3 regions of the Streptomyces sp. NPDC093568 genome follow, and region 3 is predicted to be linked to each of the others. Evidence: predicted binding sites of a transcription regulator. Region 3 holds the regulator's gene; each other region holds the start of a gene.
What was found. Region 3 encodes HrcA, which represses chaperone genes, less so after heat shock. Its sites were predicted from a motif close to TTNGCACTCNGNNNNNCNGAGTGCNAA; they were not measured.
Positions count from the first base shown of each region.

Region 1: a site for HrcA is predicted at 6,871-6,897, ahead of groES (co-chaperone GroES). Genes of this name have one in related genera too.
Region 2: a site for HrcA is predicted at 5,159-5,185, ahead of groL (chaperonin GroEL). Genes of this name have one in related genera too.

Region 1 covers NZ_JBIWJD010000007.1:220,788-231,235, forward strand. Annotated here, with positions in the region: gene ACIRD7_RS27520 (response regulator transcription factor) at 1-495, opposite strand, end outside; gene ACIRD7_RS27525 (WhiB family transcriptional regulator) at 877-1,206, shown strand; gene ACIRD7_RS27530 (LysR family transcriptional regulator) at 1,263-2,159, opposite strand; gene ACIRD7_RS27535 (MOSC domain-containing protein) at 2,240-2,908, shown strand; gene ACIRD7_RS27540 (SDR family NAD(P)-dependent oxidoreductase) at 3,055-3,828, shown strand; gene ACIRD7_RS27545 (ester cyclase) at 3,914-4,606, shown strand; gene groL (chaperonin GroEL) at 4,670-6,298, opposite strand; gene groES (co-chaperone GroES) at 6,416-6,724, opposite strand; gene ACIRD7_RS27560 (polysaccharide deacetylase family protein) at 6,944-7,750, opposite strand; gene ACIRD7_RS27565 (polysaccharide deacetylase family protein) at 7,747-8,697, opposite strand; gene ACIRD7_RS27570 (methyltransferase domain-containing protein) at 8,798-9,988, shown strand; gene ACIRD7_RS27575 (RNA polymerase sigma factor) at 9,989-10,448, opposite strand, start outside.
Region 2 covers NZ_JBIWJD010000006.1:141,390-151,837, reverse strand. Annotated here, with positions in the region: gene ACIRD7_RS24475 (hypothetical protein) at 1-318, shown strand, start outside; gene ACIRD7_RS24470 (MFS transporter) at 322-1,770, opposite strand; gene ACIRD7_RS24465 (NADH:flavin oxidoreductase) at 1,910-3,037, opposite strand; gene groL (chaperonin GroEL) at 3,373-4,995, opposite strand; gene ACIRD7_RS24455 (cold-shock protein) at 5,343-5,549, opposite strand; gene ACIRD7_RS24450 (ubiquitin-like small modifier protein 1) at 5,992-6,267, opposite strand; gene thrC (threonine synthase) at 6,314-7,600, opposite strand; SAM riboswitch class I at 7,619-7,788, opposite strand; gene ACIRD7_RS24440 (glucosyl-3-phosphoglycerate synthase) at 7,920-8,864, shown strand; gene ACIRD7_RS24435 (trehalose-6-phosphate synthase) at 8,960-10,393, shown strand; gene otsB (trehalose-phosphatase) at 10,381-10,448, opposite strand, start outside.
Region 3 covers NZ_JBIWJD010000002.1:415,624-426,071, forward strand. Annotated here, with positions in the region: gene ACIRD7_RS11430 (S41 family peptidase) at 1-2,640, opposite strand, end outside; gene ACIRD7_RS11435 (hypothetical protein) at 2,686-3,243, opposite strand; gene ACIRD7_RS11440 (VOC family protein) at 3,304-3,696, opposite strand; gene ACIRD7_RS11445 (16S rRNA (uracil(1498)-N(3))-methyltransferase) at 3,715-4,473, opposite strand; gene ACIRD7_RS11450 (nitronate monooxygenase) at 4,470-5,555, opposite strand; gene dnaJ (molecular chaperone DnaJ) at 5,646-6,782, opposite strand; gene hrcA (heat-inducible transcriptional repressor HrcA) at 6,783-7,799, opposite strand; gene ACIRD7_RS11465 (MBL fold metallo-hydrolase) at 7,966-8,709, shown strand; gene ACIRD7_RS11470 (DUF3097 domain-containing protein) at 8,741-9,550, shown strand; gene ACIRD7_RS11475 (Uma2 family endonuclease) at 9,534-10,106, opposite strand; gene hemW (radical SAM family heme chaperone HemW) at 10,209-10,448, opposite strand, start outside.

The DNA.
Region 1 (10,448 bases), on a different contig from region 3:
CTCGCGGCCGATCTCGGCGTTCGAACGGCCGTGGCTCATGCCCTCCAGCACCTGGATCTCACGCGCGGTGAGCGTCGGCGCCGCACCCATCTCGGCGGACCGCAGCCGGCGCGGGGCCAGCCGCCAGGTCGGATCGGCGAGAGCCTGCGTGACGGTGGCCCGCAACTCCGCTCGCGACGCGTCCTTGTGCAGGTAGCCCCGCGCGCCCGCGGCGACCGCGAGGGCCACGCCGTCCAGGTCCTCGGCGACGGTGAGCATGATGATGCGCGCACCGGGGTCGGCGGACAGCAGCCGCCGCACGGTCTCGACGCCGCCCAGACCGGGCATGCGTACGTCCATCAGGATCAGGTCCGAGCGGTCGGCGCCCCAGCGGCGGAGGACTTCCTCGCCGTTGGCCGCGGTCGTCACGCGCTCCACGCCGGGCACGGTCGCGACCGCGCGGCGCAGCGCCTCTCGGGCAAGCGGGGAGTCGTCGCAGACGAGGACGGATGTCATGGCCGCCCTCCGCAGCTGATGCACGTCACCTTGAGCCTCCAGGCTGGTACGAAATCGTCACCTGTGCGGTCGACCGTCTCGGACGCCTGCCCGAGCCCTTGTTCCTTCAACCGCCTCCGCCCTCTCAACGACGGTCACTCGAAAGAGTTACGGGGGCATGTGCCGTCTTCGGCACTCTACGTGAGGGGACGGACACGGGGCAGACATGCACGACGGACCCACAATGTTTCATCACAACCCATGCCCCATTCAGCCCTTTTTCTTCCCGTTTCACGGCGATTGGGGCTAGATTCGCAATGAGTCATATTTTCATCTCCTTAGATCGTAGATGTACGGTCGTAGACACCGTATCCGCCTAGAACGGCTACAAGGGGTCACGCAATGGCAGATTTCTCCCGCCTTCCCGGACCGAACGCGGACCTGTGGGACTGGCAGCTGCTGGCTGCTTGTCGCGGGGTCGACAGCTCCCTCTTCTTTCATCCGGAGGGTGAGCGCGGTGCGGCTCGGAGCGCTCGAGAGAACTCGGCCAAGGAGGTCTGCATGAGGTGCCCCGTGCGCGCGCAGTGCGCGGCGCACGCGCTGGCGGTGCGTGAGCCGTACGGCGTCTGGGGCGGCTTGACCGAGGACGAGCGCGAAGAGCTCATGGGGCGGGCGCGCAACCGGCTGGTGTCGGCGTCGACGACCAGCGGGGAGGCCGGTCCGCACACCTGAAGGAACGTTTCTTCAACCCAGGGCACGCGGCCTGCGTGCCCTTTTCTTCGACCGGCCTAGCGCCTGGCGGCCCGCGCCAGTTGCTCCAGCGTCGCCGCCACGGCCGGCACCTGCGCCAGGTCGGGCAGGGTGAGCGCGACGATCTCCCGGCGGACGGCCGGCTCCAGCGTCAGCATGCGGACCCCGCGCGGCCGTACCGACTCGACGGCGAGCTGGGGCAGGACGGCGACACCCAGACCGGCGCCCACCAGGCCGACGACGGCCGGGTAGTCGTCGGTGGCGAAGTCGATGCGCGGTGTGAAGCCGGCGCTCTCGCAGACCTCGACGAGCTGTCCCCGGCAGCGCGGGCAGCCGGCGATCCAGGGCTCCGCCGCGAGTTCGCCGATGGCGACGGAGGCGGCGCGGGCGAGCCGGTGCCGGTCCGGTACGAGGCCGACGAGACGGTCCGTCAGCAGGGGACGTACGACGAGGTCCTCCCACTCCCCCTCCTGGGCCGCACCCTCGTAACGGAAGGCGAGCGCCACGTCGCAGTCGCCCTCGCGCAGCAGCTCGACGGATTTCGGCGGCTCGGCCTCCTCCAGGGAGACACGGGTGCCGGGGTGGGCGGCGCGCAGCGCGGCCAGCGCGGTCGGGACGAGGGTGGAGCTGCCGCTGGGGAAGGAGACGAGCCGCACGCGGCCGGCCCGCAGCCCGGCGATGGCGGCGACCTCCTCCTCGGCGGCGGTGAGTCCCGCGAGGATCCCGGCGGCGTGCCGCACGAGCGCCTCCCCGGCCTGGGTCAGCCGCATCTCGCGTCCGGTGCGGACCAGCAGGGGCGTGCCGACGGACGCCTCCAGGGCCTTCATCTGCTGGCTGACGGCGGGCTGGGTGCAGCCCAGTTCGCGCCCCGCGGCGGAGAAGGAGCCGGAGGCGGCGACGGCGCGCAGCACACGGAGATGACGGGCCTCGATCACGGCTCAAGCATAAGCGAGCCTTGGGTATGCCGCCGGATAATGCGTAGACGCTTTGACCGGCGGTCGCCTACCGTGCCGTCATGAAGCTTCTGTCTGTGAACCTGGGCCACCGCACGCACGCGCCGTACACGGACCACCCCGAGGGCGTGACCGGGATCGACAAGCGGCCGGTCGAGGGTCCGGTGCGGGTGGCGGCACCCGGGCCCAAGGGGATCGGGGCGAGCGGCGTGGCCGGGGACGCGGTGTGCAGCACCCGCCACCACGGCGGGAACGACCAGGCCGTGTACGCGGTCGCGCGCGAGGACCTCGACGAGTGGGAGCGCGAGCTGGGACGGCCGCTGACGAACGGCGTCTTCGGCGAGAACCTCACGACCTCCGGCCTCGACGTGTCCGGCGCGCTGATCGGCGAGCGCTGGCGGATCGGGCCGGAGGTGGTGCTGGAGGTCACGAGCGGCCGGATCCCCTGTCGCACCTTCCAGGGTCATGTGGGCGAGAAGCAGTGGGTGAAGCGGTTCACGGCGAAGGGCGCGCCGGGCGCGTATCTGCGGGTGATCGTGCCGGGCGAGATCCGGGCCGGTGACGCGCTGGAGGTCATTCACCGGCCGGGCCACGACGTCACGGTCGCGCTTCAGTTCCGTGCGGTCACGACGGACCGGTCGCTGCTGCCCCGGCTGCTGACGGCGGGCGAGGCACTGCACCCGGAGTCGCTGGAGGCGGCGCACAAGTACGTGGCCCAGCACGGCTCCTGACAGGGCATCACGCCGCCCTCCCGGCGAACTCGCCCCCGGCGACGGGCCACGGGCTCGCGCGGCGCGCGCCTGCGTCCGGACCGCACCGCCCGGGCGGGGCTGTGCGGTAAGCGGATGCACCTGGTCCGGGTCACTAATCTTGGGCCATGACAACGGCATTGATTACGGGATCGACCGCGGGGATCGGCGCCGCCTTCGCGCGCCGGCTGGCCGCCGACGGGCATGACCTCGTCCTGGTGGCCCGGGACACCAAGCGGCTGCGGGAACAGGCGACCGAACTGCACGACCGGCACGGCGTCGAGGCCGAGGTGCTCACCGCCGACCTCGCGCAGGACGCCGGCATCGAGTCGGTCGCCGCCCGCCTCGGCGACCGCAGGAACCCCGTCGACCTGCTGATCAACAACGCCGGATTCGGCAACAAGGGCCGCTACCTCGACGTCACCATGGCCGACGAGCTGAAGATGCTCAAGGTGCACTGCGAGGCCGTGCTGCGCCTGACGTCGGCGGCGGCCGAGGCGATGCGCGAGCGCGGGCGGGGCGGCGTCGTGAACGTCGCGTCCGTGGCGGCGTTCGTACCGCGCGGGACGTACGGCGCGTCCAAGGCGTGGGTCGTGCAGTTCACGCAGGGGGCGGCGCGGGATCTGGCCGGCAGTGGGGTGCGGTTGATGGCGCTGTGCCCGGGGTTCGTGCGGACCGAGTTCCACGAGCGGGCCGGGATGGGCACCGACAACATCCCGGGGTGGATGTGGCTCGACGCGGACAAGCTGGTGGCGGCGGCGCTCGGGGATCTGGCGCGGGGGAAGTCGGTGTCGATCCCGGACGCCCGGTACAAGGTGCTGCTGGGCGCGGCGAAGCTGGTGCCCCGCGGGGTGCTCGGCGGGATCAGCTCGCGGACGGGGCGGAAGTACGGGCCGCAGTAGAGGGCTTCGACAGGCAGGGCCCGGCGCCCACGGGGACAATGGTGCTGTCCAGCCCCACCCAGGGCACCGGGGAGGCGACGGCGCCATGACCTTCGTACAGCTCATCGATTGCAGGACCAGCCGCTTCGACGAGATGAACCGGCTGATGGACAGGTGGGTCGAACAGACCAAGGGAAAGCGGACGGCGACGCACGACGTCATCGGGCGGGACCGGTCCGACACCTCGCACTTCGTCGAGATCGTGGAGTTTCCGTCGTACGAGGAGGCGATGCGCAACTCCGGTCTTCCCGAGACCGATCGGATCTTCCAGGAGATGGTCGCCCTCTGTGACGAGACGCCGACCTTCACGGATCTGGACGTCGTGCGGGACGAGCAGCTGAACGTCCTTGCCGCGCGGGCTTTCTTCACGGACCTGGGCCGGGTCGGGCCGGACGCGCTCACCCAGCACGTCACGGAGGACTACGTCGATCACGATCCGTCCTACCCGCAGCCCGTCCAGGGGATCGAAGCCATGCGGGAGCAGGTCGCGGGGTGGTACGGCGCCTTCGACTTCACGTTCCGGATCGACGACCAGCTGGCCCAGGACGACCGGGTGTGTACTCGGTGGACGTGGACCGCGCGGCACAAGGGGGAGTTCCTCGGGATCCCGGCGACCGGGCAGGACGTGACCATGCAGGGCACGACCTGGCAGCGGTTGCGGGAGGGGAGGATCTGTGAGGGGTGGTGGATGTACGACCGGGCGGGGTTGCTGGAACAGCTGGGGGTACTCGGTCAGTGATACGCCCGCGAAGGGAGAAGCCCCCGCTGCGACCGCAGCGGGGGCTTCTTCGTGGTGCGTGCCTCAGTGGGCGTGGCCGTGCCCGTGGCCACCGGCGGCCGCCGGCTCCTCCTCTTCCTTCTTCTCGACGACCAGGGTCTCGGTCGTCAGGAGGAGGGAGGCGATGGAGGCGGCGTTCTCCAGGGCGGAGCGGGTGACCTTGACCGGGTCGATGACGCCGGCCTTGACCAGGTCGCCGTACTCGCCGGTCGCGGCGTTGTAGCCGTTGCCCTTCTCGAGCTCGGCGACCTTGGAGACGATGACGTAGCCCTCCAGGCCGGCGTTCTCGGCGATCCAGCGCAGCGGCTCGACGGCGGCCTTGCGGACCACGGAGACACCGGTGGCCTCGTCGCCGGTCTTGTCGAGGTTGCCCTCGAGGACCTTGACGGCGTGGACCAGAGCGGAGCCACCACCGGAGACGATGCCCTCCTCGACCGCGGCGCGGGTCGCGGAGATGGCGTCCTCCAGACGGTGCTTCTTCTCCTTCAGCTCCACCTCGGTGGCGGCGCCGACCTTGATCACGCACACGCCGCCGGCCAGCTTCGCGAGGCGCTCCTGGAGCTTCTCGCGGTCCCAGTCGGAGTCGGTGTTCTCGATCTCGGACTTGATCTGGGCGACCCGGCCCTGGACGGCCTCGGACTTGCCGGCGCCGTCGACGATCGTGGTGTCGTCCTTGGTGACCGTGACGCGGCGGGCGGAGCCCAGCACCTCGAGGCCGACCTGGTCGAGCTTGAGGCCGACCTCCTCGGAGATGACCTCGGCGCCGGTCAGCGTCGCCATGTCCTGCAGCATCGCCTTGCGGCGGTCACCGAAGCCGGGGGCCTTGACGGCGACCGCGTTGAAGGTGCCGCGGATCTTGTTGACGACCAGGGTCGACAGGGCCTCGCCCTCGACGTCCTCGGCGATGATCAGCAGCGGCTTGGAGGCACCGGCCTGGATGACCTTCTCCAGCAGCGGCAGCAGATCCTGGATGGAGGAGATCTTGCCCTGGTTGATGAGGATGTAGGGGTCCTCCAGGACGGCCTCCATGCGCTCCTGGTCCGTCACGAAGTACGGCGACAGGTAGCCCTTGTCGAAGGCCATGCCCTCGGTGAAGTCCAGCTCCAGACCGAAGGTGTTGGACTCCTCGACGGTGATGACACCGTCCTTGCCGACCTTGTCCATCGCCTCGGCGATGAGCTCGCCGACCTGCTGGTCCTGGGCGGACAGCGCGGCGACGGCGGCGATGTCGGACTTCTCGTCGATCGGGCGGGCGGTCGCGAGGAGGTCCTCGGAGACGGCGGCCACGGCCGCGTCGATGCCCTTCTTGAGCGCGGCCGGGGAGGCACCCGCGGCGACGTTCTTCAGGCCCTCGCGGACCAGGGCCTGGGCCAGCACGGTGGCGGTGGTCGTACCGTCACCCGCGATGTCGTTGGTCTTGGTCGCCACCTCCTTCACCAGTTGGGCACCGAGGTTCTCGTACGGGTCCTCGACCTCGACCTCACGGGCGATGGTCACACCGTCGTTGGTGATGGTGGGCGCGCCGAACTTCTTGTCGATGACGACGTTGCGGCCCTTGGGGCCGATCGTCACCTTGACCGTGTCGGCCAGCTTGTTGACGCCGCGCTCGAGGGCGCGACGGGCGTCCTCGTCGAACTTCAGGATCTTCGCCATGACAGCGGGAGCCCTCTCGGAATCTGTGGGTTAAAAGACACTGCGCCCCGGGCGCCCGGCTTCTTATGTGGTCGCGGGGGCCAGGGGCGCAGCTGGAAGCAAAATGCTCGAGGTGTCTTACTTCTCGATGACCGCGAGCACGTCGCGGGACGAGAGGACGAGGTACTCCTCGCCGTTGTACTTCACCTCGGTGCCGCCGTACTTGCTGTACAGCACGATGTCGCCGACCTTCACGTCGAGCGGAAGGCGCTCGCCGTTCTCGAAGCGACCCGGGCCCACGGCCAGGATGACGCCCTCCTGGGGCTTCTCCTTGGCGGTGTCCGGGATGACCAGGCCAGAGGCGGTGGTCTGCTCCGCGTCGAGCGGCTGGACCACGATGCGGTCCTCAAGCGGCTTGATGGCAACCTTGGAGCTGGTGGTCGTCACGATCCGACCTCCCCCTTCGGAGATCTCACGGGGTTAACTGTCTGAGGTGGCGACCAGGTGGATCCGTCGTCGCGGGTGCCGGACCTGCCCGTCGCGTTGTTGGCACTCTCCAGTGGGGAGTGCCAGAGCCGAGACTATGACCGCGATTAGCACTCGGTCAAGCGGACTGCTAATTCACGGCGGCGCGGCGTACCTGGGCGGCGTACCGGACGGCCCGCGCTACAGGTAGTCCTCCAGGCGCCCCACCGTCAGCCCCTGCCGCTGGATCTCCCGCAGCAGCCGTGTGGTCCGCTCCCTCAGGCTCAGCCCGGCCGGCTCACCCGAAGGGACGGACACGATGTCGCCGGGGCGCAGGCGCGCCGGCCCCTTCGCGTACGTCAGCTCACCGTCCCCCTCCATCGCCGCCCGCCACAGCACGACCGCCGTCACCCCGCAGTGGGCGGCGGCGCGCAGCGTGGTGGTGTCGTACGTGCCGTAGGGCGGGCGGAAGAGGCGGGGGCGGATGCCGAAGCGGGCGCGGAGCTTGTTCTGCTGGCCGCAGATCTCGGCGCGCTGGCCGGCGTACGGCAGTCCGCGCAGGGCGGCGTGGTCGAGGGTGTGGTTCTGGATCGACGCGCCGACCGACCGCAGGCGCGCGAAGTGGCCGTATCCCGGGCCGACCACGCTGTCGGTGAGGAACATGCTGACCGGCAGCCGCAGCTCGCGGACCATGTCGACGAACCGGGGGTCCTTCTCGGCGCCGTCGTCGTAGGTCAGGAAGACGACCTTGCGGTGGGTGTCGACCCGGTGGACCACGGGCAGCGGGCCCTCGGCCGGCCGCGGCGGTCGCCGGGCGGGCGGGGACGGGGGCGCGGGCAGCGGGGCGCTCAGGCCCCAGTGGCGGTACGGCTCTGTCGTGTGCGTCGGGTTCTTCGCCGACCGTGCCGTCCGGTCGCGGGGGTCGGCCGAACCGGCCGCGCAGCCGGCGAGCAGGGCTGACGCCAGGACCACGGCCGCGAACCCCCGCGCCCCCGGCGCCGGCCTCACAGGTAGTCCTCCAGCCGGGCCACGGCGTACCCCTCGGCCGTCACCTTGTTCAGGAACCGGCGGATCATGTCGGGCATTGTGCCCTTCCAGTCCGCCCGGCCCCGGAAGTGAGTGAGCACGATGTCACCCGGTCGGATCTTCCGGTCCGACTCGCGGTACTCCCAGTGGTCGACGAACACCTCCTCGTTCCACAGCGGGACGTACTCGATGCCGCAGGACTTCGCGGCGCGCAGGGTGCCGCGGTCGTAGTTGCCGAAGGGCGGGCGGAAGAGCACCGGGCGCTTGCCGTAGCGCTCCTCGAGGACCTCCTGCATGCCGCAGATCTCGTGCCGCTGGCGGCGGTAGGAGAGGGCGGGCAGGTAGGGGTGGTGGAGGGTGTGGTTGTTCAGCGTGACGCCCTCGCGCTGCATCCGCCGGAAGTAGCCGTAGTCGTCCTCGATCAGGTAGTCGCTGAGGAAGGCGGTGTACGGCACCCGCAGATCGCTCATCATCCGCAGGAACACCGGGTCCTTCTCGGCGCCGTCGTCGATGGTGAGGAAGACGACCCGCCGGCTGGTCGGAACGGTCGTGAAGACGGGTGGCAGGCCGAGCTCCTCGTGTCCGGCGACCTCGAAGCCGTCACGGGTGGTGATCCTCGGCTTGGTGACCGGGGGCGGCGGGGGTGTGAGCGGGACCCGGTCCAGCCGCCAGCGCCGGGCGGCGGCGAGGCGGGCGGCGTGGGACTGGAACTTCTTGGGGTGCGCGCGCGAGTGCGGGGGCGCGGCGGTGACCGGTGGCGGCGCCTTGAGCGGCCCGCGGGACGGCGTGGGGCCCGCCGACCCGGCGACGCCGGCCCCGGTCCCGCCGGGCTGCGTACAGCCGGAGGCGACGGCGGCCACGGCGAGCAGGGCGATGAGGCCACGGACACGCACACGACGACTTTTGTCATTTTGTACTACTAGTCGCATGGAGCCGGATCTTGGCAGGCACCCGCCCCGAACCGGAGCCGACACCGCGGCCGGCGGCGGACCATCCACCGACTGGCCCACAGAGCGGGCGGTGCACCGGCTGACCGACAATGACCCGGTGAACGACCACCTCGCCGCCTTCTCCTCCCTGCAAACCGCCGAGGGCCGCGCCCTCCTCGACGCCGTCCGGGACACCGACCCCGCCGACGAACTCGCCGTCGCCACCAGACTGCGCCGCGAGCACCCCGCCGAGCTGGTGTCGGCCGCCCTCGGGCAGGCGCGGCTGCGGCAGCGGGCGGTGGCGAAGTTCGGGGCGGCGGACGCGGGGCGGATGTTCTTCACGCCCAACGGGGTCGAGCAGTCGACGCGGGCGAGTGTCGCCACGTACCGGGCCGCGCGGATGCGGGAGCTGGGGATCGGCTCGGTCGCCGACCTGTGCTGCGGGATCGGGGGCGACGCGATCGCGCTGGCGCGGGCCGGGATCCGGGTGCTGGCGGTGGACCGGGATCCGGTGACGGCGGCGGTGGCGCGGGCCAACGCGGAGTGCCTCGGGCTCGCCGGACTCATCGAGGTGCGGGAGGCCGACGTCACCGAGGTGGACACGGCCGGGTACGACGCCGTGTTCGTCGACCCCGCCCGGCGCGGCGGGCGGGGACGGGTCTTCGACCCCGAGGCGTACTCGCCGCCGCTGTCCTGGGCGGTCGAGACGGCCCGCAAGGCCCCGCGCGCCGCGCTGAAGATCGCGCCCGGGATTCCGCACGAGACGGTCCCGGACGAGGCCGAGGCCGAGTGGATCTCGGACGGCGGGGACGTGAAGGAGGCGGTGCTGTGGTTCGGCACCGACCCCGGGGCGGTGCGGGCCACCCTGCTGCCGGGCCCGCGCACGCTGCTCTCCCGCGGCCTCCCCGACCCCGGAGTCCGGCCCGTCGGGCGGTACTTGTACGAGCCGGACGGCGCCGTCATCCGCGCCCATCTGGTCGCCGAGGTCGCCGAAGAGCTGGACGGCGGGCTGATCGACGCGACCATCGCGTACGTCACCTCGGACAGCCTGCGACCGACGCCGTATGCGACGGCGTACGAGATCACCGACCAACTCCCCTTCAACGTCAAGAAGTTGCGGGCCCTGCTGCGGGAGCGGGAGGTCGGCGTGCTGACCGTGAAGAAGCGCGGCTCGGCCGTCGAACCGGAGGAGCTGCGCAAGAAGGTCAAGCCGCAGGGCCCCCACTCGGCGACCGTGTTCCTGACCCGGGTGGCGGGGGCGCCGACGATGCTGGTGGGGCGGCCCGCGTAGTCACGCCCCGGCCTCCGCCGCACGCTTCAGCAGCATCTCGCGCTCCGGCTCGTTCCGTGTCAGCGCCGCCGCGCGTGCGAACTCCGCCCGTGCCTCGGCCGTACGGCCGAGGCGCAGCAGCAGGTCGCCGCGCACGCTCGGGAGCAGGTGGTAGTCCCGCAGGGCCGGTTCGGCGGCGATGGCGTCGACGATCTCCAGGGCCGGCTCAGGTCCCTCGGACATCGACACGGCGACCGCGCGGTTCAACTCGACCACCGGGGAAGGGGTTCGGGCGGCGAGAAGGGCGTAGAGGGTGGCGATGGTGGTCCAGTCGGTCTCCTCGTACGTGTACGCGTGCGCGTGGCAGGCGGCGATGGCCGCCTGGAGGGCGTACGGGCCGGGGGCACCCGGGGCCGTGGCGTCCGCGCGGGACAGGGCCGTGATGCCGCGGGCGATGAGCATGCGGTTCCAGCGGCCGCGG
Region 2 (10,448 bases), on a different contig from region 3:
CGCTCCGAGTACAACGGCTCGGGCCCGGCGGCCCCCCGCACTCCGGAGCACACCGCCCCGTCCCGCTACGGCGTCCGCGGCGACCGCCCGCAGCCCCAGCAGCGCTGGCTGCCGGAGCTGTGGAACGGGCAGGAGTGGCAGCTGTGCGGCACCCCGCGCCGCGACCGCCGGGAGGCGGAGCTGTATCTCGCCGCCCAGCGTCGCGGACCGCGTCCCGCCATGGCCTACCGGCTTGTGCACGAGTTCACCGACTACGAGGTGCTGCGCGTCTGGGGCACTCCGGTGAAGGTCGACATCGAGCCGCTGGGCAACCTTTAGCCCCTACTCGGCCGTCGCTCCGGCCGGCTCCGCCGCCTCCCGCGCGACCGGCTCCCCGGGGGTGGCCGGCCCCTGCCGCGGAATGAACGACGCCACCACGAACGCCAGCAGCGCCGCCCCGGCGCCGACCGCCAGGACCACCTTGAAGCCGTTCTCGGACGGGAGCGCGTACCCGCCGAGGTCCGTCGTCATCTGGGCGAGGATGACGCCCGCGACGGCGCTCGCCGTGGACGTACCGAGGGAACGCATCAGCGTGTTGAGGCTGTTCGCCGCGGCCGTCTCCGACGCGGGCACGGCGCTCATGATGAGGGCGGGCATGGAGCCGTAGGCGAATCCGATGCCCGCGCCGATGACGCAGGCGACCAGAACGAAGTGCCAGACCTGGGACATCAGGACGATGTTGAGGCCGTAGCCGACGGCCACGATCAGCACGCCGATCATCAGCGTGACCTTGGGACCCCTGGCCCGGGAGATGGCCGCCGACACCGGGGCCGTGGCCATCATGACCAAGCCGGAGGGCGCCAGGCACAGGCCCGCGACCAGCATCGACCTGCCGAGGCCGTAACCCGTCTGCGCGGGGAGCTGGAGGAGCTGCGGCAGGACGAGGCTCATCGCGAACATCGCGAAGCCCACCGCGATCGAGGCCAGGTTGGTGACCAGCACCTGACGGCGGGCGGTCGTCCGGAGATCGACCAGCGGCTGATCGGCACGCAGCTCCCACCAGCCCCAGGCGAGCAGGATCACCACGGCCGCCAGGCACAGGCCGATCGTCGTGCCGCTGGTCCAGCCCCAGTCGGCGCCCTTGGAGATGGCGAGCAGGAGGCAGACCAGCCCGGCCGCCATGCCGATGCCGCCGACCAGGTCGAAGCGGCCGCCGGAGCGCACCCGGGACTCGGGCACGAACAGCACCACGCACACCAGCGCGACGACACCCATGGCGGCCGACGTCCAGAACAGGACGTGCCAGTCGAAGTTGTCCGCGATGAGGGCGGCGGCCGGGAGGCCGAGCGCGCCGCCGATGCCGAGCGAGGCGCTCATCAGGGCGGTGGCGGACCCGAGGCGCTCGGCGGGGAGCTCGTCGCGCATGATGCTGATGCCGAGCGGGATCACACCGGAGGCCAGGCCCTGGAGCACCCGTCCGACGATCATCGGCACGAGCGAGTCGCTGAGCCCGCAGACGACGGACCCGCCGATCAGCATGACGACGCTGACCAGCAGCATCCGCCGCTTGCCGTACATGTCGCCGAGCCGGCCCATCACGGGGGTGGCCACGGCGGCCGCGAGCAGGGTCGCCGTGACCGCCCAGGCGGTGTCCGAGGCCGGAGCGTCCAGCAGCTTCGGCAGCTCCGGGACGATCGGGATGACCAGCGTCTGCATCAGCGAGACGACGATCCCGGCGAAGGCCAGCACCGCCACCACGGCGTTCGGCCTCGGCGATGGGGGGTGGGACATGGCGGAGCCTCCGTCGGCGCTCGAGCAAGGCGAGGGTGTCTGATCGACCCATTCTGATTGACTCAGGCAACCTTAAGTCAGTTGATTGACTTACTCAAGCAACGCAGGCCACCCCCGTCGAGGGGGTGACCAGGGGACGTCAGCTCAGGGTCTTCAGCGAGGCCGCGTCGTACGCCGCCAGCTCACCGAAACGCCCGTCCAGCACCTTCGCCGCCCACTCCGGGTCCTGGAGCAGCGCGCGGCCGACGGCGACGAAGTCGAACTCCTCGGCCTCCAGGCGGTCCAGGAGGTCGTCGATGCCCTTGAGCCCGGAGCCCTGGCCGACGAACGCGCCGAGGAACTCACCGTCCAGGCCGACCGAGCCGACGGTGATGGTGGGCCGGCCGGTCAGCTTCTTCGTCCAGCCCGCGAGGTTGAGGTCGGAGCCGTCGAACTCCGGGATCCAGTAGCGGCGGGTGGAGGCGTGGAAGGCGTCGACGCCGGCCGCGGCGAGCGGGGCCAGGATGGCCTCCAGCTCCTCCGGGGTCTCGGCGAGCCGGGCGTCGTAGGCCTCCTGCTTCCACTGCGAGTAGCGGAAGATGACGGGGAAGTCCGGGGAGACCTTCTCGCGGACGGCGGCCACGATCTCCGCGCCGAACTGCGTACGGGCGACGGGGTCACCGCCGTAGGCGTCCGTACGGCGGTTCGTCCCCGCCCACAGGAACTGGTCGACCAGGTAGCCGTGGGCGCCGTGGATCTCCACGCCGTCGAAGCCGATGCGCTCGGCGTCGGCGGCGGCCTCGGCGAAGGCGCCGATCACGTCGTCCAGGTCCTTCCGGGTCATCGCCCGCCCGGTGACCTCGTCGGAGCCGATGCGCAGCCCGGAGGGACCGACGGCCGGGGCCTCCGCGTACGGCGGCTGGCCCTGCTGGCGCACCATGCCGATGTGCCACAGCTGCGGCACGATCGTCCCGCCCGCGGCGTGCACGGCGTCGGCGACCTTCGCCCACCCGGCCAGCTGCTCCTCGCCGTGGAACCGCGGCACCCGGTCGCTCTGCCCGGCGGACTCGTGACCGACGTACGTCCCCTCGGTCACGATCAGCCCCACCCCGGCGGCGGCCCGGCGCGCGTAGTACGACAGCACGTCCTCACCGGGAACGCCGCCCGGCGAGAACATCCGGGTCATCGGCGCCATCACGATGCGGTTCGGGACGGTGAGGCCGTTGATCGCGGTCGGCCGGGACAGGATCTGGGCCGCGCGGGAGGCGGCGGGCTGGGTGACGGTCACGTGGAGGGCTCCTCGGGAGTGGGGGGCGGCTAACCGCCCAGTATGTGCGCACGCATTGTTGCACTCTCTTAAGCAACTGATCTCACGAGGCCGCACATTCCCGAAAAGGGGGTTCTCTTTGTCGGCGGGTGCGGGCGGTCGTGGGCTGGTCGCGCAGTTCCCCGCGCCCCTGAGGTACGTGCAGTGCATGCCGCTCAGGGGCGCGGGGAACTGCGCGAGCAACCACGAACCACCCGCACCCGCCAAACGCACCGAGGGCGGCACCCCCTGTCGCCACAGGAAGTACCGCCCTCGGTAAGGACGTTGATCAACCGGAGTCGAAACCCCGAGGTCGATCAGAAGTCCATGTCACCGCCCGGCATACCGCCACCGGCGGGCGCGGCGGCCTTCTCCGGCTTGTCGGCGATGACGGCCTCGGTGGTGAGGAACAGCGCGGCGATCGACGCGGCGTTCTGCAGCGCGGAGCGCGTCACCTTCGCCGGGTCGATGATGCCCTCGGCGACCAGGTCGACGTACTCACCGGTCGCGGCGTTCAGGCCGTGACCCGGGGTGAGGTTGCGGACCTTCTCCACCACGACGCCGCCCTCGAGGCCGGCGTTGACGGCGATCTGCTTCAGCGGGGCCTCAAGGGCGAGCTTGACGGCGGCAGCGCCGGTCGCCTCGTCACCCTCCAGCTCCAGCTTCTCGAAGACACCGGAAGCCTGGAGCAGAGCCACGCCACCACCGGCGACGATGCCCTCCTCGACGGCCGCCTTGGCGTTGCGCACGGCGTCCTCGATGCGGTGCTTGCGCTCCTTGAGCTCGACCTCGGTCGCGGCACCGGCCTTGATGACGGCGACGCCACCGGCGAGCTTGGCCAGGCGCTCCTGGAGCTTCTCGCGGTCGTAGTCCGAGTCGCTGTTCTCGATCTCGGCGCGGATCTGGTTGACCCGGCCCTGGACCTGCTCGGAGGAGCCGGCACCGTCGACGATGGTGGTCTCGTCCTTGGTGATGACGACCTTGCGGGCCTTGCCCAGGAGGTCCAGGGAGGTGTTCTCGAGCTTGAGACCGACCTCCTCGGAGATGACCTCGCCACCGGTGAGGATGGCGATGTCGTTCAGCATCGCCTTGCGGCGGTCGCCGAAGCCCGGGGCCTTGACGGCGACGGACTTGAAGGTGCCGCGGATCTTGTTGACGACCAGGGTCGACAGGGCCTCGCCCTCGACGTCCTCGGCGATGATCAGCAGCGGCTTGCCCGACTGCATGACCTTCTCCAGCAGCGGGAGGAGGTCCTTGACCGCGGAGATCTTGGAGTTGGCGATCAGGATGTACGGGTCGTCGAGGACGGCCTCCATACGCTCCATGTCGGTGGCGAAGTACGCCGAGATGTAGCCCTTGTCGAAGCGCATACCCTCGGTGAGCTCCAGCTCCAGACCGAAGGTCTGGGACTCCTCGACGGTGATGACGCCTTCCTTGCCGACCTTGTCCATCGCCTCGGCGATGAGCTCGCCGATCTGGGTGTCGGCGGCGGAGATGGAGGCCGTGGAGGCGATCTGCTCCTTGGTCTCGACGTCCTTCGCCTGCTCCAGCAGGGCGGCGGAGACGGCCTCGACGGCGCGCTCGATACCGCGCTTGAGGGCCATCGGGTTGGCGCCGGCGGCTACGTTGCGCAGGCCTTCCTTGACCAGGGCCTGGGCGAGAACGGTCGCGGTGGTCGTACCGTCACCGGCGACGTCGTCCGTCTTCTTGGCGACTTCCTTGACCAGCTCGGCGCCGATCTTCTCGTACGGGTCCTCGAGCTCGATCTCCTTGGCGATGGAGACACCATCGTTGGTGATCGTGGGGGCGCCCCACTTCTTCTCGAGGACGACGTTGCGGCCCTTGGGGCCGAGCGTCACCTTGACGGCGTCCGCGAGCTGGTTCATGCCGCGCTCGAGGCCGCGCCGCGCCTCCTCGTCGAACGCGATGATCTTGGCCATGTGAAGTGGTCCCTCCAGGACTGGGGGTGATTCCTTCGGACCGCGCCCGCGCCCGCGACGGACGGCTCGCCTGCCTCGTGGGTTCCTTCCCCACCCGGCCTGCGGGCCTCACCGACCCGGTCCTTCGTTGTCACTCTCACCTTCAGAGTGCTAACGCCAATGATTAGCACTCGGCCCATGAGAGTGCAAGCAGCTCTCGGGGATCGGGCCCCCTTGGGGGGTCTCCGGGACCGGCCCCCGGGGCACGGCGAAGGGGGCCGGCCTCCCGGGGCACGGCGAAGGGCCCGCACCCCGGGAGGTGCGGGCCCTTCGAAGAAGAACGTCGCTGCTTTAAGTCGACGCGTGCTTCAGCTGGTCGCCAGCCGGACCATGTCCGCCTGCGGCCCCTTCTGACCCTGCGAGATCTCGAAATCGACCCGCTGGCCCTCTTCCAGGGTGCGGTACCCGTCCATCTGGATCGCGCTGTAGTGGACGAAAACATCCGCACCACCGTCGACCGCGATGAAGCCGTACCCCTTCTCCGCGTTGAACCACTTGACGGTGCCCTGAGCCATGCCTAACTCCCCTATTACTGGCCCTTGCACAGATCCACACTTCGCGGATCCGGGTCAGACCTCACCCCCCATCGGTCGGGGGCGTGCGCCGGAACGCGTCGACCGCGGCTGAATGTATCTGCCCAACTGCCGTCTGCAACAGGTCAATCGGACGAGAAATCCGGGCACGACCGGTCGGGAATGTGGGGACAATTCCGCTGACTTCAGGTCAAGTCGGACCCGGCAAACGGAACAAAAGCCGCATAAAACCCGCACACTTTGGCTACTTCTTGTCGGGCTTACGGCAGAAATCAAGGGCAACCGACTCGGAGATCGGCGGCACGTTCCCCAACTGTACCTCGCTCAACCACACAGAATTGCCCCCTCCGCTTCTCTCACGGAGGGGGCAATTCGATGAACTCTTGGTGACCGGGGTTACCGATGGTAATGATCGGTCATTCGGTCAGCCGCCGGCGACGGCCGGAATGATGGAGACGCCGGCGCCGTCCGGGGTGGCGGTCTCCAGGCCCTGCTCGAAACGCACGTCGTCGTCATTGACGTACACATTCACGAACCGGCGCAGCTTGCCCTGGTCGTCGAGCACGCGGGCGGCGATCCCGGTGTGGTTCTTCTCCAGGTCGGCGATGACCTCGCCGAGGGTGGCACCTTCGGCGGCGACCTCGGCCTGCCCGCCGGTGTAGGTGCGCAGGATGGTGGGGATGCGGACGTTGACGCTCATGCGGTGTGACCTCCGGTCGGTGTGCGGCTTCGGTGGGACGGACAGCTCAGACGAGGCCTGCCTCGCGGAACGATTCCAGGTTGGGACGAATCGTCGCAGTGAGCCCCGTACCGGCCACCGCATCCAACGTCTTGAGCCCGTCGCCGGTGTTGAGCACGACGGTCGTGAGGTTCGGGTCGAGCACACCGTTGTCGATGAGCTTCTTGGTGACACCGACGGTCACCCCGCCCGCGGTCTCCGCGAAGATGCCCTCGGTCCGGGCGAGCACCTTGATCGCGTCGACGACCTGCTCGTCGGTCACGTCCTCCACCGCACCGCCGGTACGGCGGGCGATGTCGAGGACGTACGGGCCGTCCGCCGGGTTGCCGATCGCCAGCGACTTGGCGATGGTGTTCGGCTTCTGGGGGCGGACGACGTCGTGCCCCGCCTTGTACGCGGCCGACACCGGCGAGCAGCCCTCGGCCTGCGCACCGAAGATCTTGTACGGCTTGTCCTCGACCAGCCCGAGCTTGATCAGCTCCTGCAGCCCCTTGTCGATCTTCGTGAGCTGCGAGCCGGAGGCGATCGGGACGACGATCTGGTCGGGCAGCCGCCAGCCGAGCTGCTCGCAGATCTCGTAGGCCAGGGTCTTGGAGCCCTCGGCGTAGTACGGCCGCAGGTTGACGTTCACGAAGCCCCAGCCCTCACCGGCCGGGTCGCCGATCAGCTCGGAGCAGAAACGGTTCACGTCGTCGTAGTTGCCCTCGATGCCGACGAGCTCGCCGCCGTAGACCGCGGCCATGACGACCTTGCCCTGCTCCAGGTCGTGCGGGATGAACACGCACGAGCGGAAGCCGGCGCGGGCCGCCGCGGCACCCACCGCACCGGCCAGGTTGCCGGTGGAGGAGCAGGAGAGGGTGGTGAAGCCGAAGGCGCGGGCGGCCTCCAGGGCCTGGGCGACGACACGGTCCTTGAAGGAGTGCGTCGGGTTGCCGGAGTCGTCCTTGACGAAGAGCTTGCCGGCGTCGACGCCGAGCTCACGCGCGAGGTTGTCGGCCTGGACGAGCTTGGTCCAGCCGGGGTTGAGGTTCGGCTTGGTGGCCACGTCGGCGGGGACGGGCAGCAGGGGCGCGTAGCGCCAGATGTTCGCGGGGCCCGCTTCGATCCGCTTGCGGAGCTCCTCGGTGTCGTAGGCCGAGAAGTCGTAGGCGATCTCCAGCGGGCCGAAACACTCCTCGCACGCGAAGACCGGGCCGAGCGGTACCCGGTGGCCGCACTCGCGGCAGGACAGCGCCGCGGCGGGACCGAGGTCTACGGTGGAGTCGGTGGTGCTTGCAACAGTCTGCACAGCCATGTGAGGCGAGGCCCTTTCTCCTCATCTTCCTCACGACGCATCTCGTCGTGAGACGGATTTGGCACCTTCCCTAGCCGGGAGCCTCGCGAAGACGATCAACTGTGACGATCGACGCTGATCTACGAGAACCGACTGGAGGGTTGCCGGGGCTTCATCGGGCCGTATCCCTCTGCCCCTCTGGATGAGCGGTATTCGGTTGTTGACGACGGACGGCCTCGGACATGCGATGGTCATCCGCGTTGTTCAAGACTGTAACCGAACGCCAGGACAGTTGAGAGAGCAGTCCGTAACGCGAGACAACCGTGAGGAGCCGCCAACCGTGCTGGAAGAAGTCGAGCGCTGGCTGAGCAGCCGCTCCTGGTCCGTCACCGACCGCCCGCCACATCACATCCTGGCCGCCAAGCAGCGAACGGGCCAGTCGGTCTCCGTGGTGCTGCCCGCGCTCAACGAGGAGGAGACGGTCGGCGAGATCGTCGCGGTCATCGCCCATGACCTCGTACGGCAGGTCCCGCTGGTCGACGAGATCGTCGTGGTGGACTCCGGCTCCACCGACCGCACCGCCGAGGTCGCCGCCGCGGCGGGCGCGCGGGTGGTGCACCGGGACGAGATCCTCCCGCGCATCCCGGCCGTGCCCGGCAAGGGCGAGGTGCTGTGGCGCTCGCTGCTGGTCACCAGCGGGGACATCGTCTGCTTCGTCGACGCCGACCTGAAGGAGTTCTCCTCCGACTTCGTCTCCGGGATCGTGGGCCCGCTGCTCACCGACCCGGGCGTGGATCTGGTCAAGGCGATGTACGACCGCCCGCTCGGCTCGGCGGCCGGACAGGGCGGCCGGGTCACCGAGCTGATGGCGCGCCCGCTGCTGAACATGCACTGGCCGCAGCTGGCCGGTTTCGTGCAGCCGCTGGGCGGCGAGTACGCGGCGCGCAGGTCGCTGCTGGAGCAGCTCCCGTTCCCGGTGGGATACGGCGTCGAGCTGGGCATGCTGGTCGACGCCCTGCACCTGGTGGGCCTGGACTCGCTCGCCCAGGTCGACGTGGGGGTGCGCAAGCACCGGCACCAGGACGGGCAGGCGCTCGGCCGGATGTCCGCCGCGATCTACCGCACGGCACAGCTGCGGCTGGCGCGCGGGCACATGGTGCGGCCGTCGCTGACCCAGTTCGAGCGCGGCGAGGACGGTTTCGAGCCGCGTACGTACTCCGTGGACACCGAGGAGCGGCCGCCCATGGTGGAGATCGCCGAGTACGCGACAAGGAAGGTCGCGTAAACGCCGGAAACCGGCCGTATACAGGGCGTACAAGTGCCCCCCACTGAGCGGAACCGTACGTTTGAGCGTTTCCGGGGAGGGCTAGGTTGAGGCGTATGGCTTCCACGCAGGATGCGCACGATGCTGCCAAGGTCCTGGTCGCCTCGAACCGCGGCCCGGTCTCGTACGAGGTGCGGGGCGACGGCTCGCTGCACTCCAAACGGGGCGGCGGCGGAGTCGTCTCCGGACTGTCGGCGATCGGACCGGACGCGGGCGCCCTGTGGGTGTGCTCGGCGCTGTCCGACGGGGACCGCGAGGCGGTGCGGCGCGGGGTCGGCGAGGACGGCGTGCTGATGCTGGACATCCCGGCCGACGTGCACGCGGACGCGTACAACGGCATCGCGAACTCGGTGCTGTGGTTCGTCCACCACATGCTGTACCAGACGCCACTGGAGCCGGTCTTCGACGCGCAGTTCCGGCAGCAGTGGGCGTCGTACGAGACCTACAACCGCGCCTTCGCCGAGGCGCTGGCCGCGCGGGCGGCGCCGGGGGCGGCGGTCCTGGTCCAGGACTACCACCTGACGCTGGTGCCCGGGATGCTCCGCGAACTGCGCCCCGACCTGCGGATCGGCCACTTCTCACACACCCCGTGGGCGCCGCCGGAGTACTTCCGGATGCTGCCGGACGACATCGCCGGGCAGGTGCTGCGCGGGATGCTCGGCGCGGACCGGCTGGGGTTCCTGACCCGGCGCTGGGCGGACGCGTTCGAGGAGTGCTGCGCGCGGTTCGCGGGAGGGCTCGGGGACACGCGGGTCGGCGTGCACGGCCTGGGGGCGGACGCGGACTTCCTGCGGGCACGTGCGCACGAGGCCGACGTGGCCGAGCGGACGGCGGCGCTGAAGGACGAGATCGGCACCGCCCCGGACGGCACGGCCCGCCGGACGATCGTGCGGGTCGACCGGACCGAGCTGTCCAAGAACATCGTGCGCGGCCTGCTGGCGTACCGGCAGCTGCTCGACGACCACCCCGAGTGGCGCGAGCGGGTGGTGCACGTGGCGTTCGCGTACCCCTCCCGGCAGGACCTGGCGGTGTACCGCGACTACACGGCGGAGGTCCAGCGGCTGGCCGAGGAGATCAACTCCCGGTACGGGACGTCGGGTTGGACCCCGATCGTGCTCCACGTCAAGGACGACTTCGCCCGCTCGCTGGCCGCCTACCGGCTGGCGGACGTGGCGCTGGTCAACCCCATCCGGGACGGCATGAACCTCGTCGCGAAGGAGGTGCCGCTCGTCTCGGACGAGGGATGCGCCCTGGTGCTGTCCCGGGAGGCCGGGGCCTTCGAGGAACTCGGCGAGGACGCGATCCCCGTCAACCCCTACGACGTGATCGGCACGGCACGGGCGCTGCACGAGGCGTTGACCATGGGGCCGGAGGAGCGGGCGGAGCGGGCGAAGCGACTGGCTGCGGCCGCGACGGCGCTGCCGCCGGCCCAGTGGTTCCTGGACCAGCTGCGCGCGCTGGAGGAGGGGGCGGGCGCTCAGCCCACCTGATCCGCGATCGCCCGCAGCAGCCGTACGACCCCCGCCGGACCGTCGACCACGGCGT
Region 3 (10,448 bases):
GCCGGACTTCTCGTGGACGTACGCCCGCCGGTCCGCGACCCACGCGTGGTAGCGCAGCGGCTGCTCGTCCGCGATCGGTACGACGACCGCGTGCCGCACGTCCCCGCCGCCGGCCGGTGAGATCGTCAGCTCCACCGCCTTGCCGGCCGTGCCGACGAGCAGCGGCCCGGGGCCGGTCACCGGGTCCACCGGCACCCCGGCCACCGCCACGATCCCGTCGCCGGCCCGCACCGCGACGCCGGGCGCGGCCAGCGGTGCCCGCGCCTCGGGGTCGGAGGTCTCCGAGGGCAGGATCCGGTCGATCCGCCAACTGCCGTCCGCGTGCCGGGAGATGTCGGCGCCGAGCAGCCCCTGCCGGGCCCCGCCGCCGTACCCGCCGTGCCCGGCGACGTAGGCGTGCGAGGTGCCCAGCTCGCCCTGCACCTCCCACAGCAGGTCGATCAGGTCGTCGTGGGTGGCCACCCGGTCGAGCAGGGGGCGGTAGCGGTCCAGTACGCCCGCCCAGTCCACCCCGCTCATGTCCGGCCGCCAGAAGTGGTCCCGCATGATGCGGCCGGCCTCGTCGAACATCTGCCGCCACTCGGCGGCCGGGTCGACGGTCTGCCGTACGCGGGTCAGGTCCACGGTGACGTTGGAGTCGCTGTCGTCGTCGCCGGAGGCCCGCCGGTCGCTCGGGACGACCTTGAGCCTGCCGTCCGTCCACAGCAGCACCCGCTTGCCGTCGCCGCTGACCTCGAAGTCGTCGGCGTCGTCGGCGAGATGCTCCACACGCCGCTGGACGAGGTCGTAGCGCTCCAGCTCGGTCTTGGGCTCGGGGTCGTCGGGCGTGGCCCGGGAGGAGCCGAGCGCGCCGCGCACGGGGTGCCGCAGCCACAGCACGCCGTCCTTCGCGGCCCGCAGGCTCGAGTAGCGGGCGGCCTCGACCGGGAACGGCACGATCCGGTCGGCGAGCCCTTCGAGGTCGATGCGCGTGGTCGGGGTGCCCTCGCTGTCGGGCGTCTCGTCCTTGTCCGGCGCGTCGAAGGGACGGCCGTGGCGCTGCGGGCCGAAGGGCGACGGGGTGGTCGCGGCGAGGGTGATCAGGTGGGGGCGGGAGCCGACCACGAAGGCGAGGTCGAAAACGTGCTCGTCGTAGACCGGGTCGAAGGCACGCGTCGACAGGAACACCAGGTGCTTGCCGTCCTGGGTGAACGCGGGCGCGTAGTCCTGGAAGCGCAGCGGGGTCGCCTCGGACACCGACAGGTCGGTGGTGTTGGCCAGCTTGAGCTGGGCCAGCGGGCGCGGGCCGGGGTGGGACCAGGCGAGCCAGGTCGAGTCCGGCGAGAACACCAGCCCCGAGACGTCGCCGTCCTGGCTGCGGTCGACCTCGCGCACCTCGCCGCTCTCCCGCTCGACGAGCAGCACCCGCCCGTCGTGCGCGGCGACCGCGGCCCGGCTTCCGTCGGGCGCCATGGCGAGCTCCAGGACCCGGCCCAGCTGCCCGGCGCCGAGCCGGCGCGGTGTGGCGCCCGGGGCGAGTCCGGTGGCGGGCGCGAACTCCAGCGCGTCGTCGCCCTCCGCGTCCGTCACCCACACCACCCACTCCTCGCCCTCGGCGCGGAAGGCGCGCGGCAGCCGGGCCCGTACGCCGGGCTCGGCGGCGAGCGCGCGGGCGGGGCCGGAGCGGTGGGTGACCCAGTGCACGGCGCCCCGGACCGAGACCGCGCTGCCGCGCGCGGTGTGGTCGGGCGCGGCGGCGCCGAACGAGCGGGCGGCGCTCAGCGAGTACGGCTGCCGGTCGGTGCGCTGCCCGCCGAGCCGGATGTCGAGCCGGCGCGGCTCGGCGCCGTCGAGGTCGTCGAGGAGCCACAGTTCACCGGCGCGGGCGTGGACGACGCGGGTGCCGTCGCTCGCGGCGTGCCGGGCGTAGAAGCCGTCGAGGGCGGTGTGCCGTCGCAGGTCGGTCCCGTCGGCGAGGGAGGAGTAGAGCGCCCCGACCCCCTCGTGGTCGGAGAGGAAGGCGATGCGCTCCCCCACCCACAGGGGATCCTCGAGGTTCCCGTCCAGCTCCTCGTGCAGCCGTACGAACTCCCCGTCGCCGTCGCGGTCGATCCACAACTTGCCCGCCGTGCCGCCCCGGTAGCGCTTCCACCGGGCCGCCTCCAGCCCCATCGGCGCCGAGGCGAGCACGAGGTGCGGTCCGTGGACGACGTCGCCGACGGGGCCGTACGGCAGGGTGGTGGCCGGGCCGCCGTCGAGCGGGATCGTATGGGCCCAGGTGCGGCGGCCGCCCGCCTGGCCGCGGGTGCTGATCGCGAGGACCCGGCCGTCCGGGGTCCAGCCGCGCACCCGGGTCTGCCAGCTGCCCCAGTGGGTCAGGCGCTTGGCGGGGCCGCCGTCGACCGGGGCGATGTGCACCTCGGGGGCGCCGTCGCGAGTGGAGGTCCAGGCGACGGTCGTGCCGTCGGGCGAGATGCGCGGCCGGGTCACCGGCACGTTGTCGGCGCTGACCCGCCAGGCGCGGCCGCCGTCGAGCGGGGCGAGCCAGACGTCGTCCTCGGCGGTGAAGGCGACCAGGTCGCCGTGCAGATGCGGATACCGCAGGTACGAGGGCGCGGGGGGTGCGGCCGAGGCCGGAACAGACGTCGCGGACTGTGTCACCCGATCACCCTAAGCAGGCGCCGCGCGCGCGAACAGCCCTTTGGATCACTTGCCCTCCGGCCAGCAGCCGGGGTGCTGCTTGCAGTAGACGGTCTTGGTGACGGTCACCGTGACGGTGGGGCCGGGCTGCTGACCGCCGCCGGGCGGGTTGACCGGCGAGGGTGTGGCGTCGCAGTTGCCCAGCCCGTTCACGTGGAACCACTCCTTGCCGCCGATCTTGGCGACGAGGTCCCCGCGCACGCAGGAGCCGCTGACGGCCCGGGTGATCCGGCCGGTGACGGTGATGTCCTTGCCGTCGGAGGTCTCGCCCTCGCAGTCGACCTTCACGACGGTGTTCTCACCGGCCGTCGGCGAGCTGTTGCCGTTGCCACCACCGGCGTAGGAGCCGGTGCAGTTGAGCCACTGCACGTCGGCCTTCTGCCGCTCCAGCTCCGCGGTGACGGTCTGGTCGGTCGTGAACGCCACGGTCGCGGTGCTCAGCCCGCCCGGATCACAGCCGCCGACCCCGGCGACGGCGACGACCGCGAGGCCCGCCGCACCCACCGCCCGCGCCCCACGCGGGCGCAGCCCCGCGCGACCCCAAATCCTGCTGAAAGCCCCCATGGGAGGGCAGCCTGCCACTGTCCCGGCCGACGCGGTAGAGCGCATACGGCCACTCGCTGCTCAGCCGCGCAGCAGCAGCCACTCCTGGAGTTCCACCAGGTTGCCCTCCGGGTCCTTGAGGTGGGCGACCCGCATGCGGTCGGTCAGCGGGGCGGGGCCGTGCAGGAGGGCGGCGCCCCGTTCGGCGAGCCGCTCGCAGTAGGCGTCCAGGTCGTCCACCCGCAGGACCACCAGGGAGCGGTGGCCGGTGGCGTGGTCGCCGAGTTCGCCGAGGACCTCGGCCATCATCGCCCGGTCCTGCAGGGCGATCCCCGCCGAGCCGGTCGTGGGGCTGAACTTCTCGTACGGCCCGTCCGTCGCGCCGGACTGCGGCTTGAGGCCGAGGACGTCGGCGTAGAACCGGTAGCAGGCGGTGAAGTCGCCGACCAGCAGCCGCACTTGGGCGAGTTCCACGGCGGACGTCCCTCCCTGTCAGGACCAGCGGCCGGTGCGGCCGAGGAGCAGTGCCGTCGCCGCGGTGCCGGCGGTGGACGTGCGCAGGACGGTACGGCCCAGACGGTACGCCTTCGCCCCGGCCTCCTCGAAGAGGGCCAACTCCTCGGGGGACACACCGCCTTCGGGTCCGACGACGAGCACGATCTCGCCCTCGGCGGGCAGTTCGGCGGTCGCGAGCGGCTCGCTGCCGTAGTCGCGGTCCTCGTGCAGGACGGCGGCGAAGTCGGCTGCCGCGAGCAGCGCCGCGACCTGCTTGGTCGTCGCCGCCTCCGCGACCTCGGGGAAGCGCACCCGGCGGGACTGCTTGCCGGCCTCGCGGGCCGTCGCCCGCCACTTGCCGAGCGCCTTGGCGCCGCGCTCGCCCTTCCACTGCGTGATGCAGCGGGCCGCCGCCCACGGCACGATCGCGTCGACGCCGGTCTCGGTCATGGTCTCGACGGCCAGCTCACCGCGGTCGCCCTTGGGCAGGGCCTGGACGACGGTGATCCGGGGCGGCTGCGGCGGCTCCTCGGCCACCGCGCCCAGCTCCAGCACCAGCCGGTCCTTGCCCTCGGCCGCCTTGACGACGCCCTCGGCCCAGCGCCCGTGCCCGTCGGTGAGGACGACGTCCTCGCCGGGCCGCAGCCGCTTCACGGAGACCGCGTGCCGCCCCTCGGGCCCGTCGAGCACGTACTCGCCGCCGGCGGGACCGGTGGCCCGCTCCAGCGACTCGACGACGAAGACCGGCGCGGTCATCGGCCGGCACCGCCCTGCGGGTACGACGACAACGCTGTCGACGCGGCGGCCGACTCGGCGGCCAGGACCTCCACCAGCTGTCCGGCGGGCAGCTCGCGGGCCATGCGGTGGCCCTGCCCCGCCCACAGCGCCATGCCCTGCGGGTCGCCGGAGGAGGCGGCCTTCTTGCGCAGCGGCGAGGTGAGGTGGTGGATCTCGGGGTAGGCGGCGGGGGCGTACGGGCCGTGCTCGCGCATGAAGCGGTTGACCAGGCCGCGCGCGGGTCGTCCGGAGAAGGCGCGGGTCAGCTCGGTGCGGACGAACAGGGGGTTGGTCAGCGCCTGCTTGTGCAGGGCGTGGGCGCCGGACTCCGGGGTGGCGAGGAAGGCGGTGCCGAGCTGGGCGGCACTGGCGCCGGCCGCGAGGGCGGCGGCGATCTGGCTGCCGCGCATGATGCCGCCGGCGGCGACGAGGGGCAGGCTCACCGTCTCGCGGACCTGGGCGACGAGGGACAGCAGTCCGATGCCGGTGCCGTCGGTCTCGGGGTTGTCGCGGTGGGTGCCCTGATGGCCGCCGGCCTCGACGCCCTGCACGATCACCGCGTCGGCGCCGGCCCGCTCCACGGCGAGGGCCTCGTCCGGGGTGGTGGCGGTGACGAGGGTGAGGGTGCCGGCGCGGCGCAGCGACTCCAGTACGTCGGCGCTGGGCACGCCGAAGTGGAACGAGACGACCGGCACCGGGTTGTCCAGCAGCACGGCGAGCTTGGCCTCGTAGCCGTCGTCGCGGCCGCTGTCGGGGTCCCCCAGCTCGACCTCGTACCAGGCGGCCTCACCGGCGAGCTGATGCGCGTAGACGTCCACGGCCGCGGCGTCGGCGTAGTCGGGCTGCGGCATGAACAGGTTGACGCCGAAGGGCCGCTGGGTCAGTCCCCGCAGCTGCTTGATCTCCTGGTACATCCCGTCGGCGGTTTTGTACCCGCCGGCGAGAAACCCCAGCCCACCGGCCTCGGCCACGGCAGCGGCGAGCTGCGGCACGGAGACGCCGCCTGCCATGGGGGCCTGCACGATCGGATGCGGGAAGAGATCGGTCAGCGCGGAGGACATGACCGCATGTTGTCACGTCCTCCGAACAAGTCCGAATCGGCCCTGGGCCGTGCAATGCACGGGGACTGCACAGGGCCCGCCCCACCGGACTCAGCGTCCGTTGAACGCATCCTTCAACCTGGAGAACAACCCCTGCTGCCCCGGCTGGAACTGCCCCTGCGGACGCTCCTCGCCGCGCAGCTTGGCCAGTTCGCGCAGCAGTCGTTCCTGCTCGGGGTCGAGCTTGGTCGGCGTCGTGACCTCGACGTGGACGATGAGGTCGCCGCGGCCGCCGCCGCGCAGGTGGGTGACGCCCCGGCCGTGCAGCGGGATCGACTGGCCGGACTGGGTGCCGGGCCGGATGTCGACCTCCTCCATGCCGTCCAGCGTCTCCAGCGGCACCTTCGTGCCGAGCGCCGCCGCGGTCATCGGGATCGTCACCGTGCAGTGCAGGTCGTCGCCGCGCCGCTGGAAGGTCGTGTGCGGCAGCTCGTGGATCTCGACGTACAGGTCACCGGCGGGACCGCCACCGGGCCCGACCTCGCCCTCGCCGGCGAGCTGGATCCGGGTGCCGTTGTCGACACCGGCCGGGATCTTGACCGTCAGGGTGCGCCGGGACCGTACGCGGCCGTCGCCGGCGCACTCGGGGCACGGCGTCGGGACGACGGTGCCGAAGCCCTGGCACTGCGGGCAGGGGCGCGAGGTCATGACCTGGCCCAGGAAGGACCGCGTCACCTGCGACACCTCACCGCGGCCGCGGCACATGTCACACGTCTGGGCGGAGGTGCCGGGCGCGGCCCCTTCACCGTTACAGGTGTTGCAGACGACGGCCGTGTCGACCTGGATGTCCTTCGTGGTGCCGAAGGCCGCCTCGTCGAGCTCGACCTCCAGCCGGATCATCGCGTCCTGGCCGCGCCGGGTGCGCGAGCGCGGGCCGCGCTGGGACGCCGTACCGAAGAACGCGTCCATGATGTCCGAGAAGTTCCCGAAGCCGCCCGCGCCGAAGCCGCCCGCTCCCGCGCCGCCCGCCTGGGACAGCGGGTCGCCGCCGAGGTCGTAGACCTGCTTCTTCTGCGGGTCCGACAGCACCTCGTAAGCGGCATTGATCTCCTTGAACCGCTCCTGGGTCTTCGGATCCGGGTTGACGTCCGGGTGCAGCTCGCGGGCGAGCCGCCGGAAGGCCTTCTTGATCTCTTCCTGCGACGCGTCGCGACGCACGCCGAGCACGGCGTAGTAGTCCGTGGCCACTTACGACTCCGCCAGGATCTGTCCGACGTAACGTGCCACTGCGCGTACCGCTCCCATCGTTCCCGGGTAATCCATGCGGGTCGGTCCGACCACGCCGAGCTTGGCGACTGCCTCGCCGCCCGAACCGTAGCCCACCGACACGACGGACGTGGAGTTGAGTCCCTCGTAGGCGTTCTCGTGCCCGATGCGCACGGTCATGCCCGAATCCCCCGCCTCGCCAAGCAACTTGAGGAGGACGACCTGCTCTTCCAGGGCCTCCAGGACCGGCCGGATGGTGAGGGGGAAGTCATGTGCGAAGCGGGTGAGATTGGCGGTGCCGCCGATCATCAGCCGCTCCTCGTTCTCCTCGACGAGCGTCTCCAGGAGGGTGGAGAGCACGGTCGAGACGGTGCCTCGGTCCTCGACGTCGAAGGCCTCGGTGAGGTCCTCGACGAGCCGCGGGACGTCCGTGAACCGGCGTCCGGCGACCCTGCTGTTGAGCCGCGCGCGCAGATCGGCGAGCGAGGCCTCGCCGAACGGCGCCGGGCAGTCGACCATCCGCTGCTCGACCCGGCCGGTGTCCGTGATCAGCACGAGCATCACGCGCGCGGGTGCGAGCGAGAGCAGCTCGACGTGCCGGACGGTGGACCGGGTCAGGGACGGGTACTGCACGACGGCGACCTGCCGGGTGAGCTGCGCGAGCAGCCGTACCGTGCGGGCCACCACGTCGTCGAGGTCGACGGCGCCGTCCAGGAAGTTCTGGATGGCGCGCCGCTCGGGCGGGGTCATCGGCTTGACGCCGGCGAGCTTGTCGACGAACAGCCGGTAGCCCTTGTCGGTCGGGATGCGCCCGGCGCTGGTGTGCGGCTGGGCGATGAAGCCCTCGTCCTCCAGGGCCGCCATGTCGTTGCGCACGGTGGCCGGGGAGACGCCGAGGTTGTGCCGCTCGGTCAGGGCCTTCGACCCGACCGGCTCCTCGGTGCCGACGTAGTCCTGGACGATGGCGCGCAGAACCTGAAGCCTGCGTTCGCTCAGCATCTTCCGCACTCACCTCCAGAAGTCGTGCCCCTTGGCGCATTTCCTGGCACTCTGTCCATCCGAGTGCCAGCCGTCCCCGGCCAGTGTACGGCGGTGGGGTACGCCCCGGGCAAGGCCGGGCCAGGTCCGCCGTGCCCGACGGTGGTGTCCCCGCTAGCGTCGCCGTATGACGGTGACTTGGGAAGAGCTGGGGTGGGAGCGGCTGGCGGCCGGGGTGGGCCGGTGCCGTCTTCCGGTGTGGGACTGCACGGCGGGACTGGTCGTGGGGGACGGCGCCGCGTTGGTCGTCGACGCCGGTTCGAGCCTCGCCGAGGGCGCGCGGTTGCGTACCCAGGCGCAGTGGCTCACCGGTCACCGTGTGACTCATCTCGCGCTGACGCATCCCCACTTCGATCACGTCTTCGGGGCGGCGGCGTTCGCGGGGGCCGAGGTCTACGGCCCGGTGGGCATGGACACAGTGTTCCAGGGGCGGCACGCGCGTGAGGAGCTGCGCGCGGACGCGGTCGGCAACGGCCTGGACGCGGCCGCGGCCGAGGAGGCGGTGGACGCGCTGATCCACCCCCACCACCAGGTCAGCGGCGAGTGGACGCTCGACCTGGGCGGCGGCCGCCAGGTCCTGCTGGCGAACGTGGGCCCGGCCCATACCGCCCACGACCTGGTCGTGCTGGTGCCGGGCGAGGTCTCCGCCGACCGGGAGGTGGTCTTCTGCGGCGACCTGGTGGAGGAGTCCGGCGAGCCGCAGGCGGGCCCCGACGCCGTACCGTCGCACTGGCCGGCCGCCCTGGACCGGCTGCTGGACCTGGGCGGCGAGGACGCGCTGTACGTGCCCGGTCACGGAGCGGTGGTGGACGCCGGGTTCGTGCGGCGCCAGCGCGACGAGCTCGCGTCGAGATTCGGCGTGTCGCGGTGACCGCGGGGGCGCTTCTCCTATCGTCATCCGAATGCGCCAGTACTCCGCCGACCTGACCCCGCCCTGGAAGAAGCCCAAGCCCGTCCCCGAGGTCCCGGCGGAGCCCGGCCTGGTGGTCGAGGAGCCCGGCACGGGATTCTGCGGCGCGGTGATCCGCTGCGAGGCGGGCACGGTGACCCTGGAGGACCGCTTCGGCAAGCACCGGGTGTTCCCGCTGGAGCCGCGCGGCTTCCTGCTGGAGGGCAAGGTGGTGACGCTCGTACGGCCCTCGGGGGCGGCTCCCGTACGTCCCACCCGTACGGCATCCGGTTCGGTGGCCGTTCCCGGCGCCCGCGCCCGCGTCGCCCGCGCCGGCCGTATCTACGTCGAGGGCCGGCACGACGCCGAGCTGGTCGAGAAGGTGTGGGGCGACGACCTGCGCATCGAGGGCGTGGTCGTGGAGTACCTGGAGGGCGTCGACGACCTGCCGTCGATCGTGGCCGAATTCGCACCCGGTCCGGATGCGCGGCTGGGGGTCCTGGTGGACCACCTCGTGCCCGGCACGAAGGAGTGGCGCATCGCCGAGTCGGTGACGAGCGAGCACGCGCTGGTCGTGGGCCACCCGTACATCGACATCTGGGAGGCGGTGAAGCCGGCCTGCCTGGGGATCGAGGCGTGGCCCCGGGTGCCGCACGGGCAGGACTGGAAGACCGGGGTGTGCCGGGCGCTGGGCTGGCCGTCGGAGAACACCGGGGCGGTGTGGCAGGCGATTCTGAAGCGGGTGGGGTCCTACAAGGACCTGGAGCCGGCGTTGCTGGGGCGGGTGGAGGAGCTGATCGACTTCGTCACCCTGCAGCCGTGAGAGGGGGCAGAGTGCCGAACCTGCTGGTGTCGAGATCGATACCGATGATCGGCAACGGCACCGGGTCGCCGAACTTGCGGGTCCTCTTCGTTTGATAGTCCGCTGACAAGCTTGTGCCGACCGGCTCTGTGAGCACCAGGCACTGGGCCTTGAAGGGGTCGATGATCAGGTAGACGGGGACGTGTCCCGCAGCGTAGATCGAGCGCTTCTCCACATAGTCCCGGTGGACACTGGTCTTGGAGACGACCTCCACCAGCATCGTGACTGCCGGTCCGGGTACGAGGCGTCCCGGACTGTCATCGGCACCGATCTCCATGACCACGAGATCCGGCTGGGGCTCGCTGTCCTCAGCGGGAAAGGCCACGTCCTGGGTTTGCAGCCGGTCCCATCGGTCGGCGGGAATCTGGTCCTGAACGAACTGAACGATTCGATTGTGGACCTTGTCCGGCCCCGCCATCATCACGATTTCCCCCCGGATGAGCTCAGCCTTGAAACCCTCCGGAACCTCAAGGTTCTCGAAGGCCTCATGCACCCGGCGTTCATCCACAGCGGTCATCTCCGTGGCCCTCCGCTCCCTGCCGCCGCGTGTACAGCGGCAGCCTACGAATCAGGTTAGGGACCGAACCGACGTTCCGCACCGATTCACTCGCCCGCGTGATCAGTCCACCAACTCCCTGACCACCGCATCAGCCAGCAACCGCCCCCGAAGCGTCAGCACCGCACGCCCCTCCTGGTACGGCCCAGCCTCCAGCAGCCCCTCCCCCAGCGCCCGCCGAGAAGCCGCAAGCCCCTCCTCCCGCAGCAGCTCCAGCGGCACGCCCTCCCGCAGCCGCAGCTCCAGCAGGATCCGTTCCACCCGCCGGTCCTCCTCCGACAGCAGTTCGCGGCCGGCCCCCGG